One region of the Cutibacterium equinum genome, then DNA from elsewhere that is predicted to be linked to it. Evidence: riboswitches for the same ligand, from Rfam matches in the RefSeq annotation. Region 1 holds a riboswitch; each other region holds the start of a gene.

Region 1 (4,250 bases):
GTACCCCATGTGGATCGGACGACCTTGATTGAGCTCGTCTTGCCACGTCGATTGCAATGTGAGAATGCGCGTCAGGGCTGGCGCGGTGTCACAGACGGGATCACCCTTCATGCACACCGAGTAGGTTTCCGCGTAGGCCTCGGGGGGAATCGCGGCCCCGGCGTTGGCCATGTCAGCTTCCAGGGCCTCCTGGTCGACCGACTCCTGGCTCAGCCCCAGGGTGGCCTTGATGATGGCCCGCATCTGGTCATCGCGGTTGGCCCCGGGAGTCGCATTGGCGCGCTCGCGCAGGTAGTAGAGGATGGCCGCGGTACCAATGGCCGACTTACCGGCATCTCCACTGAGTTCCTGGACGTTCTGGCCTGGGTAGTGGTCGGGATTGCCGGCCAGAATGGCACCTGCCAGACGCTGTGGGGTGTCGGTCGAGGCGAGGGCCTGGGTGATGGCCTGGGAGCCTTGCGAGAATCCGGCGAGAATGACCCACTCGTCGGGGCACTGTTTCTTCTCGGCGTTGAGGAGGGCGGTGAGTTTCGTGGCTCCCAGAGCCGCCGAGTCGAAGTATTCGGTCGACGGCATGGTGGCGTCGAAGAGCAGACCGCTCAAGGATGCGTCTTGCAAGGTGTGAGGGTCGGCCGCCGGATAGTCCAGGTAGACCTGACGGACGGTTCCCTTGTTCTTCCACTTCTGGGCCAGAGCGTCGCGGATCGACGTGATGGTGGTGCCGTAGGGAGGGGTTTCTCCCGAGCCGCGGACGCCGACGAACATCACGGAGGCGCACTCCATCTGGGATGCCTGTTGTGACGACACCGGGTCTGAGTCCCAGCCCATCCCTGCTCCAGGAGTGATGGGGGCCACAGGTGTGGGCGACTCGGCGGATTCGCTGGCGTAGCTGGTGCTCGTGGTCGTCGGGGTGGGGATTGATGGCTCCGCCCGGGCAGCAAGCGGCATCGTCATCAGGCCGAGGGTGACGAGGAGGGTGAGCAAGGTCTGCCGAAGCTTCACGACGCCAGTCAAGCAGGTGCCGCCGACACGTCGTCGACGGCACCTGTTCCGTTCCCGTTGGCGGGAGGCCGGTCAGGCGCCCCAGTGATCGTCAGGACTGCTGGAAGGTTCCGGTGATCGACGCGGAATCCAACTGCGTGGTGTGGATGGCAAAGCGCACCTGGACATTGGCGGCATCGTCAGGAATGTCGAGATGTTCGCTGGGCATGGCATGAACGGTGTGGATGTAGCGGTGGGCCGGTCCGGGAGGCGGACAGGCGCCGGAGTACCCGTCCTCCTGGTAATCATTGCTCCACTCGCGCACCCCAGCGGGAAGTGGGCCGCCCTCGTCGAGGGAGGTGACGTCGGCCGGGATGTCGGCGAGGATCCAATGCCAGAAACCGGATCCGGTCGGGGCATCAGGGTCGTAAATGGTGATCGCGTAGGACTTGGTGCCATCTGGGCCGGGGGTCCAGCTCAGCTGGGGGCTGACGTTCTTGCCGCCCGCATCGGCGTGGGCGTAGGCCAGGTCGATCGGCTGGCCTTCGGTGATGGACGTGCTGGTGATCTCCATGAGGTGTGTCCTTTCCTTGTGTCCAGGATGCCAGCCGGCTGTGGGATATGAAGGGCCATCATGGCGGGCCAGGGGCGACGACGATGAATTGCGGGGGGCGAGTGTGCCCATGACCCGAACTGCGTATACCCTTCATCTTGTGCTGGTTCCCATCGCCAGACACCAGATGTAGGGGTTTCCCGGCATCCGGCGGTGATGGGAGGAAAGAGGGAATCCGGTGGGAAACCGGAACTGCCCCGCAGCGGTGACAGGGAACGACGGCGACACACGCACTGGCCATCCGGCTGGGAAGCATCGCTTGGTAGGAACCCGTCTGACGACGGAGAGCCCTGAAGTCCGAAGACCTGCCAGGACCCGGGTCAGCGACCCGGTACGACAACAGGCGCGCGGGACGTCTTGGGGTGAACCTGCTCCACTCGTGCGCTGCTTCGAGGAGAGAGCATGTCGACGACCCTTCATTCCGCGTCCTTCCACCCCACGTCCACCAGCCAGCAGCGAGCAGTGCCAACGTCGATCCGCAAGAGGGACGGGCGAGTCATTGGATTCGACTCGACGAAGATCGTCGAGGCCGTCCGTAAGGCCTTCGTCGCCTGCGGGGTTGAGGGTCCCGAACTATTGGCCTCCGAGGTCGCCCTCGAGGTGCTGTCCCGACTGAGTGAGAGGGGTGAGAACACCCCTGACGTCGAGGACATCCAAGACCTCGTCGAAAAGGCCCTCATGAACCAGGGGCATGACGACGTCGCCAAGGCCTACATCCTCTACCGTCAGCGTCGCACCGTCGCTCGTGACCAGCAGTCGGCCCTCATGCGCACCCTGCGCGAGATCACGTTCGCATCGGCCGAGGAGGCTGACGCCAAGCGGGAGAACGCCAACGTCGACGGCAACTCCGCGATGGGGTCGATGCTGCGTTACGGAACCGAGTCGGCCAAACAGTTCAACCTGCTGGAGGTACTCGACCCGGCCCACGCTGCCGCCCATCGCGACGGGGACATTCACATCCACGACCTCGACTTCCTCACCCTGACGACCACCTGCTGCCAGATCAACCTCACCGATCTGTTCGAGCACGGTTTCTCCACCGGCCACGGTGTGCTGCGAACCCCGCAATCCATCGGCTCCTATGCCGCCCTGGCCTGCATCGCCATCCAGTCCAACCAGAATGACCAGCACGGTGGCCAGGCAGTGCCCAACTTTGACCGGGACATGGCTCCAGGTGTTGCCAAGACCTTCGTCAAGGCTGCCCAAACCGGGCTGACAAGGACATTTGAGGTGCTTGGAGGTGACGCGGACCGTCTCGACGAGGTGCGTTCGGCGGCGTCTGGGTGGGTGCTGGAACCAGATGCTGCCGCGCTGGCCCAGGAGAGGGAGCAGGTGGCGCACCTGTTCGCCGGGCTCGTTGACGACACCGACCGTGTTGCCGAGAGGATCCGTCGTCAGGCCGTCGAGGAAACTCGTCGTCAGACCTCTCAGGCGATGGAAGCCCTCATCGCCAACCTCAACACCATGAACTCGCGGGCCGGAGCCCAGACCCCGTTCTCGTCGATCAATTACGGCACCGACACCAGCCCGGAGGCGCGGATGGTGATGCGCTGCCTGCTGGAGGCCACCGAGGCTGGACTGGGTGGCGGGGAGACCGCGATCTTCCCGATCCAGATCTTCCGGGTGTGCAAGGGGGTCAACCTCGACGACGGTGACCCCAACCACGACCTGTTCCGGTTGGCCTGCCGGGTGAGCGCCAAACGTCTGTTCCCGAACTTCTCCTTCCAGGACGCCCCGTTCAACGCCGAGTACTACCGGCCCGGTCACCCCGAGACCGAGATCGCCTACATGGGCTGCCGCACCCGGGTCATGTCGAACGTCCACGACCCCTCGCGGGCACAGACCTGGGGACGCGGAAATCTGTCCTTCACCTCGATCAACCTGCCGAGGCTGGCCATCGAGGCCGACCACGACGTCGATGCCTTCTTCACCTCATTTGACCAGATGATCGACCTCGTCATTGACCAGCTTCTTGACCGGCTCAAGATCCAGTCCCACAAGCTGGTGCGCAATTTCCCCTTCCTCATGGGGCAGGGGGTCTGGATCGACTCGGAGGGGCTGGGAGCTGACGACGCTGTCGCCGAGGTGCTCAAGCACGGAACCCTGTCGGTGGGGTTCATCGGGCTGGCCGAGACCCTGACGGCCCTCATCGGTTCTCATCACGGCGAGTCCGAGGAAGCCCAGCAGCTTGGCCTGCGGATCGTCTCTCATCTGCGTGAGCGGATGGACGAGGCTGCTGAGCGCACCGGATTGAACTTCTCGGCCCTGGCCACTCCCGCCGAGGGCCTGTCGGGACGGTTCGTGCGCATGGACCGGCAGCGCTATGGGGAGATTCCGGGGGTCACTGACCGGGAGTACTACACCAACAGTTTCCACGTGCCGGTCTGGTACCGCATCGGCGCTGCGGACAAGATTCGCATCGAGGCGCCCTACCACGCCTTCACCAACGGAGGCCACATCTCCTACGTCGAACTGGCAGGCGATCCAGCACGCAACGTCGACGCCTTCGAGGCGATCGTGCGGTACATGGCTGCCAGCGGGATCGGGTACGGGTCGATCAACCACCCGGTCGACCGGGATCCGCAGTGCGGATACACCGGGATCATTGACGACGAGTGCCCCCAGTGCGGCCGTGGTGAGGATTCCGGGCCCTTCG
Region 2 (4,250 bases), 970 kb from region 1:
CGGGAATCTGACCAGACCTCACCGTTGACCCCGAAGTGTTCTCGGACAAGGTCAGGAGTCAGCACGTCGGATGTCGGGCCGGCCGCAACCATCTGCCCAGAGTCCAGGACGATGAGATCATCGGCATAAGCGGCAGCCAAGTCGAGGTCGTGAATGACGGTCACGCTCGTCAGGCCGAGTCCACGCACTCTTTCCAACAGGTCGATCTGGTGGCGAAGGTCAAGATGGTTCGTCGGCTCGTCGAGGAGGAGGATCTGAGGTTCCTGGGCCAGCGCTCGGGCCAACTGGACACGTTGGCGCTCCCCTCCTGACAGGGACGACCATGCTCGCTGGGCAAGATCGGCGACTCCGGTTGACGCCATCGCCTCCTCAACGACTCCTTCGTCACGGCTTCGTCGGCGACCCAGATTGCCGACCCCCCATCCTCCCAGGTGAGGAATGCGCCCGAGCTGGACGACGTCACGCACCGTCAATTCGACATGGGCAGAAGGGGTTTGCTCCAGCAGAGCCATGATCCGGGAGCGCTCCTTGGGGCCGGTCTCAACCAGGTCCTGCTCCCCCAACAACACCCGGCCCGTGCTTGGCTTGCGCAGACCCGCAAGTAGGTGAAGGAGAGTTGTCTTGCCCGACCCGTTGAGACCGATGACCATCGTCATGGCTTGGGGGCGAATTGCCACGCTGACCCCGGACAGGATCGTCGTCTCATCGACCCTCCAGCCAAGATTTTCAGCCCGCAACGCTGCTGTTGTCTCCGCTGTCATGATCGCGAAGCCTGTCGCCGCAGCAGAACGACCAGTACCGGAGCTCCGACAGCCGCCGTAATAACCCCGACAGGAATCTCGGTGTCTGGACGCAAACACCTCGCCGCAGTGTCGGACCACACCATGAGCAAGGCTCCGGCAAGGGCTGATGCCGGTAACAGCTGGGCATGACGCGGCCCAGTCCAAAACCTCACGATGTGGGGAACCGTCAGCCCGACGAAGCCGATGGGACCGACAAAGGCCACACTCAACGCAGTCAGCAGGGCTGTGACGACCATGATCGCCCACCGCACGGTATTGACCGGAACTCCCAAGGACATCGCGCTGACATCGCCGAAAGCGAAGGCATCGAGGATGTGGCACAAGGCCATCCCCGCCATCAGGGCAGGCAGGGTTGCAACTGCCAGCGCGATCGTCGATCCCCACCGCAGACCCGTGAAGGAGCCGAGAGTCCACGACAACGCCGACCTGGCAGCGTTCGACTCACCGAAAACCATAATCATCATGGACACGGCCGCTGCGCACAGCTGACCGACGGCCACACCGGCAAGAATCGTGCGGCTGGGCGGCAACTCCCCGGAACGACCGGTAGCCATCCCCAAGACCATGACCAGGGCACCGACAGCCCCTCCGAAGGAAGCCAAGGTCATGAGGACCGATTGGCCCAGGGTGCTGGAAATCCCGACGACGAGAACAAAGACGGCACCTACCGAGGCCCCGCTGGAAATACCGAGCAGGTAGGGGTCGGCCAGGTCATTGCCGGTCAAGGTCTGCAGTACCGCACCACACATTGCCAGCAACGCGCCGACGACCATCGACCCGATGACTCGGGGAGCCCGCAGCTGCCAGACAATCTGATCGTTGAGGACGGTAACATCGGCCCCGGCAATGAGGCGGAATCGTCGGGCCACCACCCTGGCAACATCCCGGACAGGGACATGTACCGCCCCGATCCCCAGCACCACGAGGACAGTGCCGACCAGGGCAGCGACGAGAACACCGGCGATCAGCCAGCTACGCCAGCGACTCACTTGCCGTTGATCTTCGCAAGACCATCATTGAGGGTCTTGGCCCCGTCAACAAGCTCAGCACCCGGGGTGCTCTGGGCGAAGGGCACCGTGACGAATTTGTTCTCCTTGACCGCCTTCATCTGGCTGAGGACAGGATCCTTCTTGAGGTAATCGATCTTCGATTTTGCCGTGGACCAGCTTGCATCGGCGACAACGATGACGTCCGGATTGGAGGCAACGATCTTCTCCCACGAGCCGTCTGCCCACCCGCCATCGAGATTGGCGAAGAGATTCTTGGCTCCAACAGCGTCCATGAGAAGTTGAGGCCCACCGTGGCCTGCGCCAATGAACGGGGTCTTGTCTCCCGAGTCAAACCAGACGATCGACGTCTCGGTGCCGTGCTTGTTCCCGGTGACCTCTTTGAGGGCATCACGCTGCTCGGCAATGGCCTTGTCAGCGGCATCCTTGGCGCCGATGAGGGTTCCTACTTCGGTCATTTCCTTCCAGACGTTCTCCCAGGTGGCATCGGCCACGGGAGTGCCCTCCGGGCAACCAAAGGGGCTGATGTAGGTCGCAATCCCCTGCTTCCGCAGCTCTTCCCGTGTGCCAACAGCCTTGTCAGTGAAAGCGCTGGAGTAGGAAGACACAGCCAGATCAGGTGTGGCGGCCAGGAAGGTTTCCTTGGAGGGGTACTGCTTGGCGAGCACCTTGACCGAGTCGTAGGCCTTCTTCCACTTCGCCGGAATCTCACTGTCGAGGTAGGCGGTGCCGACGAGTGTGGATTCACCGCCGATGGCCAGGACGTCCTCGGTGGCTCCCTGATTGAGGGTCACAGCCCTTGTCGCGGGCTTGTCGAGGGTGATTTTTTGTCCGCAATTGGTGATGGTGATCGGGCCTTGTGCCGATGCTGATGCTGATCCCGATGCCGAGGAATCCTTGGGAGCGCCGGCGCATCCGGCGAGCATGACAGCGGGAATGACCGACGCTACGAGAGCGCAACGAAAGGGGACGAGGTGCATGGAGAAGCCAGCTTTCTGTGTTCGGCGTGCGCGGCCGGGTACCAACAGGACGATGTCAGGTGGTCTTCGGGCTCAACCTCGTCTCCAGCCCCGACTCCTTCCCAGTGCTCATGGCACCAGTGGCGTTCGCCGTGGCGGATCAGTCATACCGCTGCGCGTCAGCTCCGGCCTCTCACCGGATTCCAGCGCTCGTGATGTCACGAGCAACCTGACGCGAGGATGTTAGCACCCCCTGTGTATGCCCCCTTGACGGGGTCTCACCTCACTTGAACAGGTCAGTGAACCGAATCGTCGTCTTCCGATAGATCTCGTTGTAGGCGGCTCGGCGCTGATCTCGTAGCCATCCCATCCCCTTGCGGCCATACCAGGCATGAGGGTGCGCGTGGCGGCCCTCGTGGCTCTTCCACGTGTCCTGCCCGAGATGGACGTGGACAGGCTGGGGGTGCGGGTTCCGGACTTCATGGCCCCGATGACAGGAAGGGACGAGCCATCCTGTAAGCCGGGTTCTGTGGCCCATCAGGGCCGGTGATCATCCATCTGTGAACACCATTACTGGCATCCTCCAGCCTTTCGGCTGCGCAGCCTACCCGGACGCTCGGGCGAGCAGCCCTCGAACACGTCCGCGACCTCACGGTCTTCTTGGCCTTGCTCCAAGTGGGGTTTGCCGTGCCGTCATCGTCACCGATGACGCGGTGGGCTCTTACCCCGCCGTTTCACCCTCACCGGCCCGAAAGCCGGCAGTTTGTTTTCTGTGGCACTTTCCCGCGGGTCACCCCGGGTGGGCGTTACCCACCACCCTGCTCTGTGGAGCCCGGACTTTCCTCGACAACTCAGGGATTGCCGCGATCACCCGGATGACTCGTCCAAACGACAATTCTACGGTCAATACGGCATCGTCGCCACACTGGCACGGCGTACCTGGTCAGAGGGACTCCCCGGTGCGCACCAGAATGCGCTCGCACTCCTCGCAACGCACGACATCGTCCTCGGCGGCTGCGGCATAGGTGCGCAGATCGGCCGCATTTGCGGCAATGCCACACCCCTCGCACACGCCGTGGACGAGCTTGGCACATCCCATGCCGGTGCGCTCGCGCAGCAGATCATAAAGCTTGAGGAGATCGGCCGGAATACCGCCGGCCTGGGTCTGGCGCGCACGCTGCAACTCGGCCAGTTCGTCGTCAATACCTTTGAGGCCGGCGTCGCGCGAGGCCAACACGGTACGGATGTGGCCATCCAGCTCGACACGACGACGATCAGCGTCGGCGTGGGCAGCTTGGGCATCCTCGACGGCCTGCATGGCGTCAAGCTCAGCATCCTCCAACAGGCTGATACGCCGCCCGAGGTGCTCGATCTCCTCGGTCAGCCCCTGCAAGGCCTTGTGATCGGCGACGGAACCCGAGTCGACGGTCTTCTTGTTGCGCTCCATACGGGCGCGAGCCGGCTCGAGGTCCCCCTCAATG
Region 3 (4,250 bases), 740 kb from region 1:
GGATGCAGTAATCAGTACACCCCACGAGGACGTCCGGACATGTCATCGCGATGGCCTCGGTAATCGAGGGCACCAAGCTCACGACTCGCCGCACCGGCCCACTCACCGGCACCTGGGCACCAAGATCGTCAATCATGACACCGCCGCCACAATCAGCGCCGTCAAAACCCAGAACGTCATCTGCGTCACCTCATTGATACTTCCGAAGGTGTCACCGGTCATGCCGGACAAGCGTCGCACGAGATGATGAATCCATCCCCGCGCAGTGAGCAGGCTCGCCGCGGCGCAACCGAAAACCACCAGGCACCACACCCAGCCTCCAGCGACCCATCCGGCCAAGGCGCACACGCACCCCAGCGCGGTCAGATTGATCGAGGCTGATGTGGGAGTCGTCACCCCGGCGACGAGGGATCCGAATCCTCCCGGGCGCGCGCAGGGCACCCCGGCCATCGTCGCGAAAAGAATGGCGGCTCGTCCCATGGCCGGGCCTAGAGCAACCAGCACCGCCACGCGCCACCATGCTCCCGAACCGGTCGTCCCGGCCAGGCTCACCACAGCGGCAGCATCAACGAGCAGCACCAGAAGGATGCTGATAACGCCCATCGGTCCGATATCAGACCTCTTCATGATCTCAAGGGCCTTGTCCGGCGCTGCACGCGACCCCAGACCGTCGGCAGTATCGGCAACCCCGTCGAGATGGAACCCTCCGGTCGCTCCTGCCAGCCAGCACAGCGCAAGCACCCCAGCCAGCCACGACCCGGCACCCAGCCCGAGCACGAGAGCCACGATCCCGCCGGCCACCACTCCCAGGCACAGACCCAACCACGGGAAAGCCGTGATGGCTCGACGAGCCAGCCGACGGTCGATGTCGGTCAGGTACGGCCCCGGCAAGATCGTGAAGAGGGACAGGGCCTCGACTATCCCGCGCAGCGGACCCAGTTTGCTCAGGTCAGGATGTGGCTGTTCGCTCATGCCCACCTCTTCGGGATGCCGGCCACGCACATCCACACCTCGTCACAGGCATCCGCGACAGCGGCATTGAGTCGCCCCAACTCGTCTCGGAAGAGCCGTCCGGCCGCGGTGTCGGGCACGACCCCCATCCCTACCTCATTCGAGACGAAGGTGACGTCGCGACGAGTCCGGCGGATGGCGTCGGTCAGGTCGTCGACGCGGTTTCTCACGGACGTCTGCCAGGTCTGGTCGCCAGGATCGGCACTCCAGGCCCCCACCTCGTCGAGAATCCGGGTGATCCACACCCCGAGGCAGTCCACCAGCACCGGGGAGTCGTCGTCGGCCAGCAACACTGCAGCGATATCTGTGGTTTCGACGGTCTGCCAGGTCGCCGGTCGCCGGGATTGGTGCAGGCGAATCCGCTCCTCCCACTCGGCGTCGTCGGGGTTGCGCTGGGAGGTCGCGACATAGGTGGCACGGGAGTCGCGAGGCAGTCTCGACTCAGCGAAGGTCGACTTCCCCGACCTCGCACCCCCCAGAACGAGCGCCCGGCAAGGAACCTTTCCTTCGCTGGCGTCTTCTTCGGTGGCATCTACGTCGATGGCGTCGGGAATGTCCGTCTCCCCGGTCACCTTGATGTCGGTGACGTCAGCGTCCTCGAAAGTGGCCATCTCATTGAGGATGTGGGCGCTGGCCTGCACGATCGGCAGAGCCAGGATGGCTCCCGACCCCTCCCCCAACCTCATACCGAGGTCCAACAAGGCGGGCAGGTCCAAAGCGGAGGTCGACGCCGCGATTCCCGGCTCGGCACCGGCGTGACTCATGATGATGAAGTCGCGGGTTTGCGGGCAGATTGCGGTGGCCGTCAGAGCGGCAGAACAAGCGATCACGCCGTCAATGAGCACGGGGATGCGTGAGGAGGCCGCGGCAAGGATGAAACCAGCCATGGCCGCATGCTCGAAACCTCCCACCTTCGCCAACGCCTCGACCGGGCGGTCAGCCTCCGGGCGGTTGACCTGGATGGCACGGGAGACCACACCGATCTTGTGCTGATGCCGACGATCGTCCGACCCAGCACCCCTTCCCGTCACCTCAGCAGGAGGACGCCGCGTGAAGACGCTGATGAGGGCCGCCGCCGGCGTCGTATTGGCAATCCCCATCTCGCCAGTGACGAGGATGTCTGCTCCCTGCTCGACAGCTTCCAAACCGGTCTCGATACCAACTTCGAGGGCCCGGAGGGCCTCGTCAAGACTCATCGCCGGGCCTTGGGAGATGTCGTCCGTGCCTCGGCGCACACACCGCTGACGAATGGGCGCGTCAACCTCATGGCGGGCACCGACGTCAGTAATCCACAGCTGGGCACCCAGGTTCCTCGACATCACGCTGATCGCCGCCCCGCCAGCCGCCATGTTGACCATCTGCTGGGTGGTGATCTCCTGGGGATCAGGGGAGACCCCCTGAGCCCACACCCCGTGGTCACCAGCGAACAGCCCGACAACCGGGTGGCTCGGAACCGGGACCGGAACCTGTCCATACATCCCCGCCAGACGGATGGACAGATCCTCCAACAACCCCAGCGAACCCTCCGGCTTGGTGAGCACCTGCTGACGAGCCCGAGCAGATTCACGTGCTGTGGCGTCAGCTCCTCGAATGCCGCGTACCGTGCGGGAGAGCAGACTCTCAGCGGACAGGGATTCAGGCAGGCAGACCATCATGCTCCATCGTCGGGGACGCCGCCGCGTCCCTCCAGGTCTGTGTCCTCGCAGCCTGGACGCCACGCACGCGCGTCACAGTCGTCCTACCCCGGTCGAGGCAGGTGTACGCGGTTCTGGTCTGACTTCGCCTCGACGGCGTCACAGTGGCGGGACCGTCCCGGATTCTCACCGGTGTTCCACCGCGATCACTGATCATTGTCCCACAGGCTGGTTTGATGGAGTCATGGACGTCCTCATTCTTGGCGGCACGACGAAGGCCCGGCAGCTGGCCACTCGACTGGTCGACGACGGGGTTGACCTGTGCACCTCCCTGGCGGGACGCACCAAATCCCCACGGCCGGTTCCCGGTCCGACGAGACTGGGCGGGTTCGGGGGGATCGAGGGACTCAAGGACTTCCTCACGGCCCACGAGGTCAAGGTCATGGTGGACGCCTCCCATCCCTTCGCCGCGACCATGCACGGCCACGCCGCCCAAGCCTGCCGCGATCTCAATGTGCCGCTGGCCCGGTTGGCCCCGCCCAGCTGGCGCACCCAGCCCGAGGCAGCGACCTGGACCTGGGTGGACGACCACGACGACGCCGCACGGGCCCTGGCGGACCTGCCTGACGTCGTCCTGCTGACGGTGGGACGCCAACCCGTCAGCCACTACCTGCGACTCGGCCCGCGCCGGGTCATCGTGCGCTGCGTGGACGCCCCCGACGAGGAACTTCCCGAAGGCTGGACGGTGCTGCAGGAGCGCGGCCCCTTCACCATGGACCGGGAGCGCGAGATCTTCTCCGGCGGGGCGGCGACCCTCGTCTCGAAGGACTCCGGGGGCACTGACCTGGACCCGAAGCTTCGCCTGGCAGCCGAAACCGGCATCCACGTCGTCATGGTGTCACGCGGCCCGGCCCCCGGCTGGGGAGACGAGCTGGGCGAGGTCGACGAGGCGGTGCAGTGGATTGACGACCACCTCGCGACCGTCAAAAAACCTCAGTGATCTGACGGTTCGTGGACTCGGGTCTGGTCAAGGTCGAGTCCAGCGACGTCACCGACCACGGTGATGGCCGGCGGCTTGATCCCCGCCTCGGCCATGTCCTCGGCAGCCTTCTCCAAGGTCGTCGTCAAGGATCGCTGGGTGAACAGGGATGCGTCCGCGACGACGGCGACCGGGGTGTCACCGGACAATCCGCCATCCATGAGGCGCGCGGCGATGTCACCGATGTGAGCCACGCCCATGAGGATGACCAGAGTGGTGCCGGTCTTGGCGATCTGGGCCCAGTCGAGCTCGGAACGGGTGTCACCGGGGGCGACGTGCCCCGACACGACGGTGAACCCCTGAACCATGTGACGGTGGGTCAGTGGGACTCCCATGAGTTCGGGACCGGCCACGCAGGAGGTGACGCCGGGGATGACGCGCACCGGGACCCCGGCGGCGGCACAGGCCTGCCACTCCTCGCCGCCACGACCGAAAACGAAGGAATCGCCGCCCTTGAGGCGCACCACCTTGCGCCCGGCCTTGGCATGCTCGACAAGCAGCTCGTTGGTGCGCTCCTGGGGGACGTAGGGCCCGCGCGGCACCTTGCCCACCGGGATCTTCTCGGC
Region 4 (4,250 bases), 920 kb from region 1:
CCTCGGGTGCGAGCTGCTGGACGAGGTCGAGTACTGCGTCCACGCTCGAGGTGTCGAAATAATTCTGATGGGGGTCGTAGTTCGTCGGGGTGGCGACGATGACGAAGTCGGCACCGTCATAGGCCTCACGCGGCTCGGTGGTGGCCTTGAGGTTCAGCTCGTGGTGGGCCAGGTACTCCTCGATGAGGGGATCGACGATCGTCGTGTGTCTGTTGTTGACCGCTTCGACCCTTTCGGCGTCGATGTCAATGGCGACGACACTGTTGTGCTGGGCCAGCAACACGGCATTGGCCATGCCGACATAGCCCAGTCCTGCGACGGCGATTTTCACGGGAGGTCCTTTCGGTGGGTTCCCACGAGTTTAGATCGGCGACTTTACGAGATGGTGACGACCCCGTAGAGGCTCATTGGTCGGTTTGGTGACGGTCGTCAGATGCAGGATCACGGCGATAAGGGTGGACTTTTGCGCGGTGTCGAAAACCTGGCAGTGGAAGGTCAATATGCTGTACTCACGACCTCGGGGAGGAACTATGGACACCATCACCATCACTGCCGACGACGGAGCCGACATCGACGTCCTTGTCTGGCGCCCCGAGGCTGCGTCAGGGCGCCCTACCAAGGGATTGGTGCAGTTGTGTCACGGCATGGCCGAGTACGCGGCTCGCTATGACCAGATCGCCCGGTTGCTTGCCGGCGACGGATGGCTCGTCGTGGCCAATGACCACCGTGGCCATGGGGCGCGCGCCGCGGCCACCGGCGAGCTCGGAACCACCCCTGATCGTGGTTACCACCAACTGCTCGACGATCTGTCCGCCGTCGCCGACCACTTCCTGGCCGAGGTGGAGGGCAAGCCGTGGTTCCTCGTCGGGCACTCGATGGGGTCGTTCCTCGCCCGTGTGCTGGCCGCTCGTCGCGGGCGCGAGATGGCCGGTCTGGTCGCCATCGGTACCGGCTTCTCCTTGGGGCCGTTGAGCGCCGTCGCTACTGGACTGGCCCAGGCCCAGGTGCTCATGGTGGGGGAGGATTCCCGCAGCCCGTTGCTCAACACCCTGTCCTTCGGGTCCTTCAACCGGGCCTTCCAGCCGGCTCGCACCGACTACGACTGGTTGTCCCGCGACGTCCGCGTCGTGGACGCCTACATCCATGACCCGCTGTGCGGCTTCGTGTGCACCGCAGCCTTCTACCGCGAACTCGTCCGACTTATTGAGCTCGCCAATTCCACCGAGGTCTTCCGGGCGACTCCGCCGACTCTGCCCATTCTGCTGATGTCAGGGGCCAAGGATCCGGTAGGCGATTCCGGAAGGGGAGTTCGCCAGGTGGCGCGTCAACTGCGCGACGCGGGTGTACACGATGTCAACCTCGTCGTTTACCCTGGGGCGCGCCACGAAATCCTCAACGAGGTCAACCGTCGACATGTCCACGCCGACCTGCGTGACTGGATTGACTCCGTCGCTGCCCGACCTCGAACCCCTCAGGTTCGAAATGCACGGTGAGAGGCCGTTCACGCACATCTCGCACGATCGTGCACATGTACCCCCAGCGTGCGCAGTCGATCGTGCGCGGCCTAGTATCGGTAGTGCTGGTGCCGAGAAATCCCGATTCGGGGTCTCAAGGCGGTAAGAGGGAATCCGGTGAAACTCCGGAACTGCCCCGCAGCGGTGAGTGGGAACGACATCACCATCGTCGCTCCACTGGTCCTCGGACCGGTGGGACGTCGATCAAGCACTGGGCTCCGGCCTGGGAAGCGGTGACGTAGGACTCGTCGGCAGACGAGGTGCCCACGAGTCCGAATACCTGCCAGAGTATGTGGTGCACTCCGCGTGTGTCACAGCGTCCGAGGTCTCGAGGGCCGGCCGAGGTCGTCCAACCATCCACAGCGGAGCAGGAGTCTGACGAATGACTGATCCTGACAACCTCGCATCCACCTCCGTCGAGGACAGGATGCCCGAGGAGTTGAGCCTGGCCGGGGACTTCCCGAAGGTCACCCACGAAGAGTGGGAGGACGCGGTCCTCAAGGTCTTGAATCGGGGTCGCCCCGAGGGCAAGGAACTCAACATCGAGCAGGGAATGAAGCGCCTCGAGCCGACGACGGTCGATGGCATCAAGATCGAGCCGATGTATCGGCTCCCGGATTCTCGCGAAGAGCTCGGCGCACCGGGCGTGCCGCCCTTCACCCGAGGCACCACGATCCGTACCGGCAGCATGGACGCATGGGATGTTCGAGCCCTTCACGAGGATCCCGACGTCGAGTTCACCAAGAAGGCCGTCATCGCCGACCTCGAGCGTGGCGTGACGTCCCTGTGGCTGCGCGTCGGTGCCGACGCCATCAAGCCCGAGGACATTGCCGGCGACCTCAAGGACGTGCTGCTGGACCTGGCCAAGGTCGAGGTCTCCAGCCGCGACGACCAGGAGGCTGCCGCCGAGGCCCTCCTCAAGGTGTACGCCGATTCCAAGATTGAGCCCGACAAGCTGTCGTTCAACCTCGGTCTGGACCCGATCGGCTTTGCTGCCCTCAACGGTGGCACCCCGGATCTGTCCACCATGGCCGAGTGGGTCAAGAAGACCGAGAACTACAAGAACTCCCGCGCCTTCGTCGTTGACTCCACGATTTACCACAACGCTGGTGCCGGCGACATCCACGAGCTCGCCTGGGCCATCGCCACCGGTGTCGAGTACGTCCGCGCTCTCATCGAGCAGGGACTGACCGCCGAGCAGGCCTTCGACGCCATCAACTTCCGGGTGACCGCCACCCACGATCAGTTCCTGACCATCTGCCGTCTGCGCGCCCTGCGCACCCTGTGGAACCGCGTCGGTGAAGTCTTCGAGGTGCCGGCCGCCAAGCGTGGTGCCCGTCAGGAGGCCGTCACCAGCTGGCGCGAACTGACCCGTGACGATCCCTACGTCAACATCCTGCGCGGCACCATCTCGACCTTCGGCGCTGCTGTTGGTGGCGCCGAGGCCGTCACGACGCTGCCCTTCGACGCTGCCATCGGCTTGCCGAAGAGCGACTTCTCGCGCCGTATCGCCCGCAACACCGGCATCATCCTCGCCGAGGAGTCCAACATCGGTCGCGTCAATGACCCGGCCGGTGGCTCCTTCTACGTTGAGGCCCTGACCAAGAAGCTGGAAGATGCTGCTTGGGCCCAGTTCCAGGCTGTCGAGGCCGCCGGTGGCATGGTCGCGGCCCTCACCGGCGACCACGTCCGAGCCGAACTCGACACGCTCAACACCGAGCGTGCCAAGCGTCTGGCCACCCGTAAGCAGCCGATCACGGCCGTCAGTGAGTTCCCGCTGCTTGACGCCAAGAGCGTCGAGACCAAGCCGTACCCCGAGGTTGCCGAGCGTAAGGGTCTGGAGTGGCACCGCGACGCCGAGGTCTTCGAGGCTCTCGTCGATCGTTCCGCCACCTGCCCCGAACGTCCGAAGGTCTTCCTGGCCTGCCTGGGAACCCGTCGTGACTTCGGACCCCGCGAGGGATTCTCCGCCCCGGTGTGGCACATCGCCGGCATGGAGACCCCCGAGTGCGAGGGAGGCACCACCGAAGAGGTCGTCAAGGCCTTCAAGGAGTCCGGTGCCGAGGTCGCCGACCTGTGCTCGAACGCCAAGACCTATGCGGCCCAGGGCCTCGAGGTCGCCAAGGCCCTCAAGGAGGCCGGCGCGAAGCTGGTCTACCTGTCGGGTGCCTTCAAGGAATTCGGTGATGACGCTGCCGAGGCCGAGAAGGTCATCGACGGGCGCATCTACCTCGGGATGGACGTCGTTGACGCCCTGACCACCACTCTGGACACGTTGGGAGTTGCCAAGTGACCACCCTGCCTCGTTTCGATTCCATCAACCTCGGAGACTCTCCGGTCCCTGCCGACGCGCAGGAGCAGTTCGCCAAGCTGGCCGCGGCCGCTGGTGAGCAGGAGGCCTGGGCCACTCCGGAGCAGATTCCGGTTGGCCACCTGTACTCCGAGGACGTCTACGCCGACATGGACTGGCTGGACACCTACGCCGGTCTGCCTCCGTTCACCCACGGCCCGTACGCCACCATGTACGCCTTCCGTCCGTGGACGATTCGTCAGTACGCCGGATTCTCCACCGCCAAGGAGTCCAACGCGTTCTACCGCCGCAACCTGGCCGCTGGCCAGAAGGGTCTGTCGGTCGCCTTCGACCTGCCGACCCACCGCGGCTACGACTCCGACAACCCGCGTGTTCCCGGCGACGTCGGCATGGCCGGTGTGGCTGTGGACTCCATCCTGGACATG

The links. A riboswitch is a leader RNA that binds a small molecule or an ion and turns the genes downstream of it on or off. The one in region 1 is predicted to bind cobalamin.
Region 2: linked by a shared signal. The riboswitch ahead of O6R08_RS03000 (ABC transporter substrate-binding protein) and the one ahead of O6R08_RS09990 (anaerobic ribonucleoside triphosphate reductase) in region 1 are both predicted to bind cobalamin.
Region 3: linked by a shared signal. The riboswitch ahead of cobT (nicotinate-nucleotide--dimethylbenzimidazole phosphoribosyltransferase) and the one ahead of O6R08_RS09990 (anaerobic ribonucleoside triphosphate reductase) in region 1 are both predicted to bind cobalamin.
Region 4: linked by a shared signal. The riboswitch ahead of mutA (methylmalonyl-CoA mutase small subunit) and the one ahead of O6R08_RS09990 (anaerobic ribonucleoside triphosphate reductase) in region 1 are both predicted to bind cobalamin.

The regions. Positions count from the first base shown of each region.
Region 1 covers NZ_CP115668.1:2,201,141-2,205,390, reverse strand. The annotation lists gene O6R08_RS10000 (cutinase family protein) at 1-828, opposite strand, end outside; gene O6R08_RS09995 (YbhB/YbcL family Raf kinase inhibitor-like protein) at 1,094-1,555, opposite strand; cobalamin riboswitch at 1,719-1,921, shown strand; gene O6R08_RS09990 (anaerobic ribonucleoside triphosphate reductase) at 1,997-4,250, shown strand, end outside.
Region 2 covers NZ_CP115668.1:658,811-663,060, reverse strand. The annotation lists gene O6R08_RS03010 (ABC transporter ATP-binding protein) at 1-761, opposite strand, end outside; gene O6R08_RS03005 (FecCD family ABC transporter permease) at 758-1,792, opposite strand; gene O6R08_RS03000 (ABC transporter substrate-binding protein) at 1,789-2,790, opposite strand; cobalamin riboswitch at 2,832-3,017, opposite strand; RNA gene rnpB (RNase P RNA component class A) at 3,270-3,652, opposite strand; gene O6R08_RS02990 (zinc ribbon domain-containing protein) at 3,713-4,250, opposite strand, start outside.
Region 3 covers NZ_CP115668.1:430,456-434,705, reverse strand. The annotation lists gene O6R08_RS01950 (helical backbone metal receptor) at 1-136, opposite strand, end outside; gene O6R08_RS01945 (adenosylcobinamide-GDP ribazoletransferase) at 133-972, opposite strand; gene cobT (nicotinate-nucleotide--dimethylbenzimidazole phosphoribosyltransferase) at 969-2,666, opposite strand; adenosylcobalamin (AdoCbl) riboswitch at 2,746-2,863, opposite strand; gene O6R08_RS01935 (cobalt-precorrin-6A reductase) at 2,890-3,645, shown strand; gene cobA (uroporphyrinogen-III C-methyltransferase) at 3,639-4,250, opposite strand, start outside.
Region 4 covers NZ_CP115668.1:611,057-615,306, forward strand. The annotation lists gene O6R08_RS02785 (nucleotide sugar dehydrogenase) at 1-295, opposite strand, end outside; gene O6R08_RS02790 (alpha/beta fold hydrolase) at 531-1,493, shown strand; cobalamin riboswitch at 1,564-1,816, shown strand; gene mutA (methylmalonyl-CoA mutase small subunit) at 1,897-3,807, shown strand; gene scpA (methylmalonyl-CoA mutase) at 3,804-4,250, shown strand, end outside.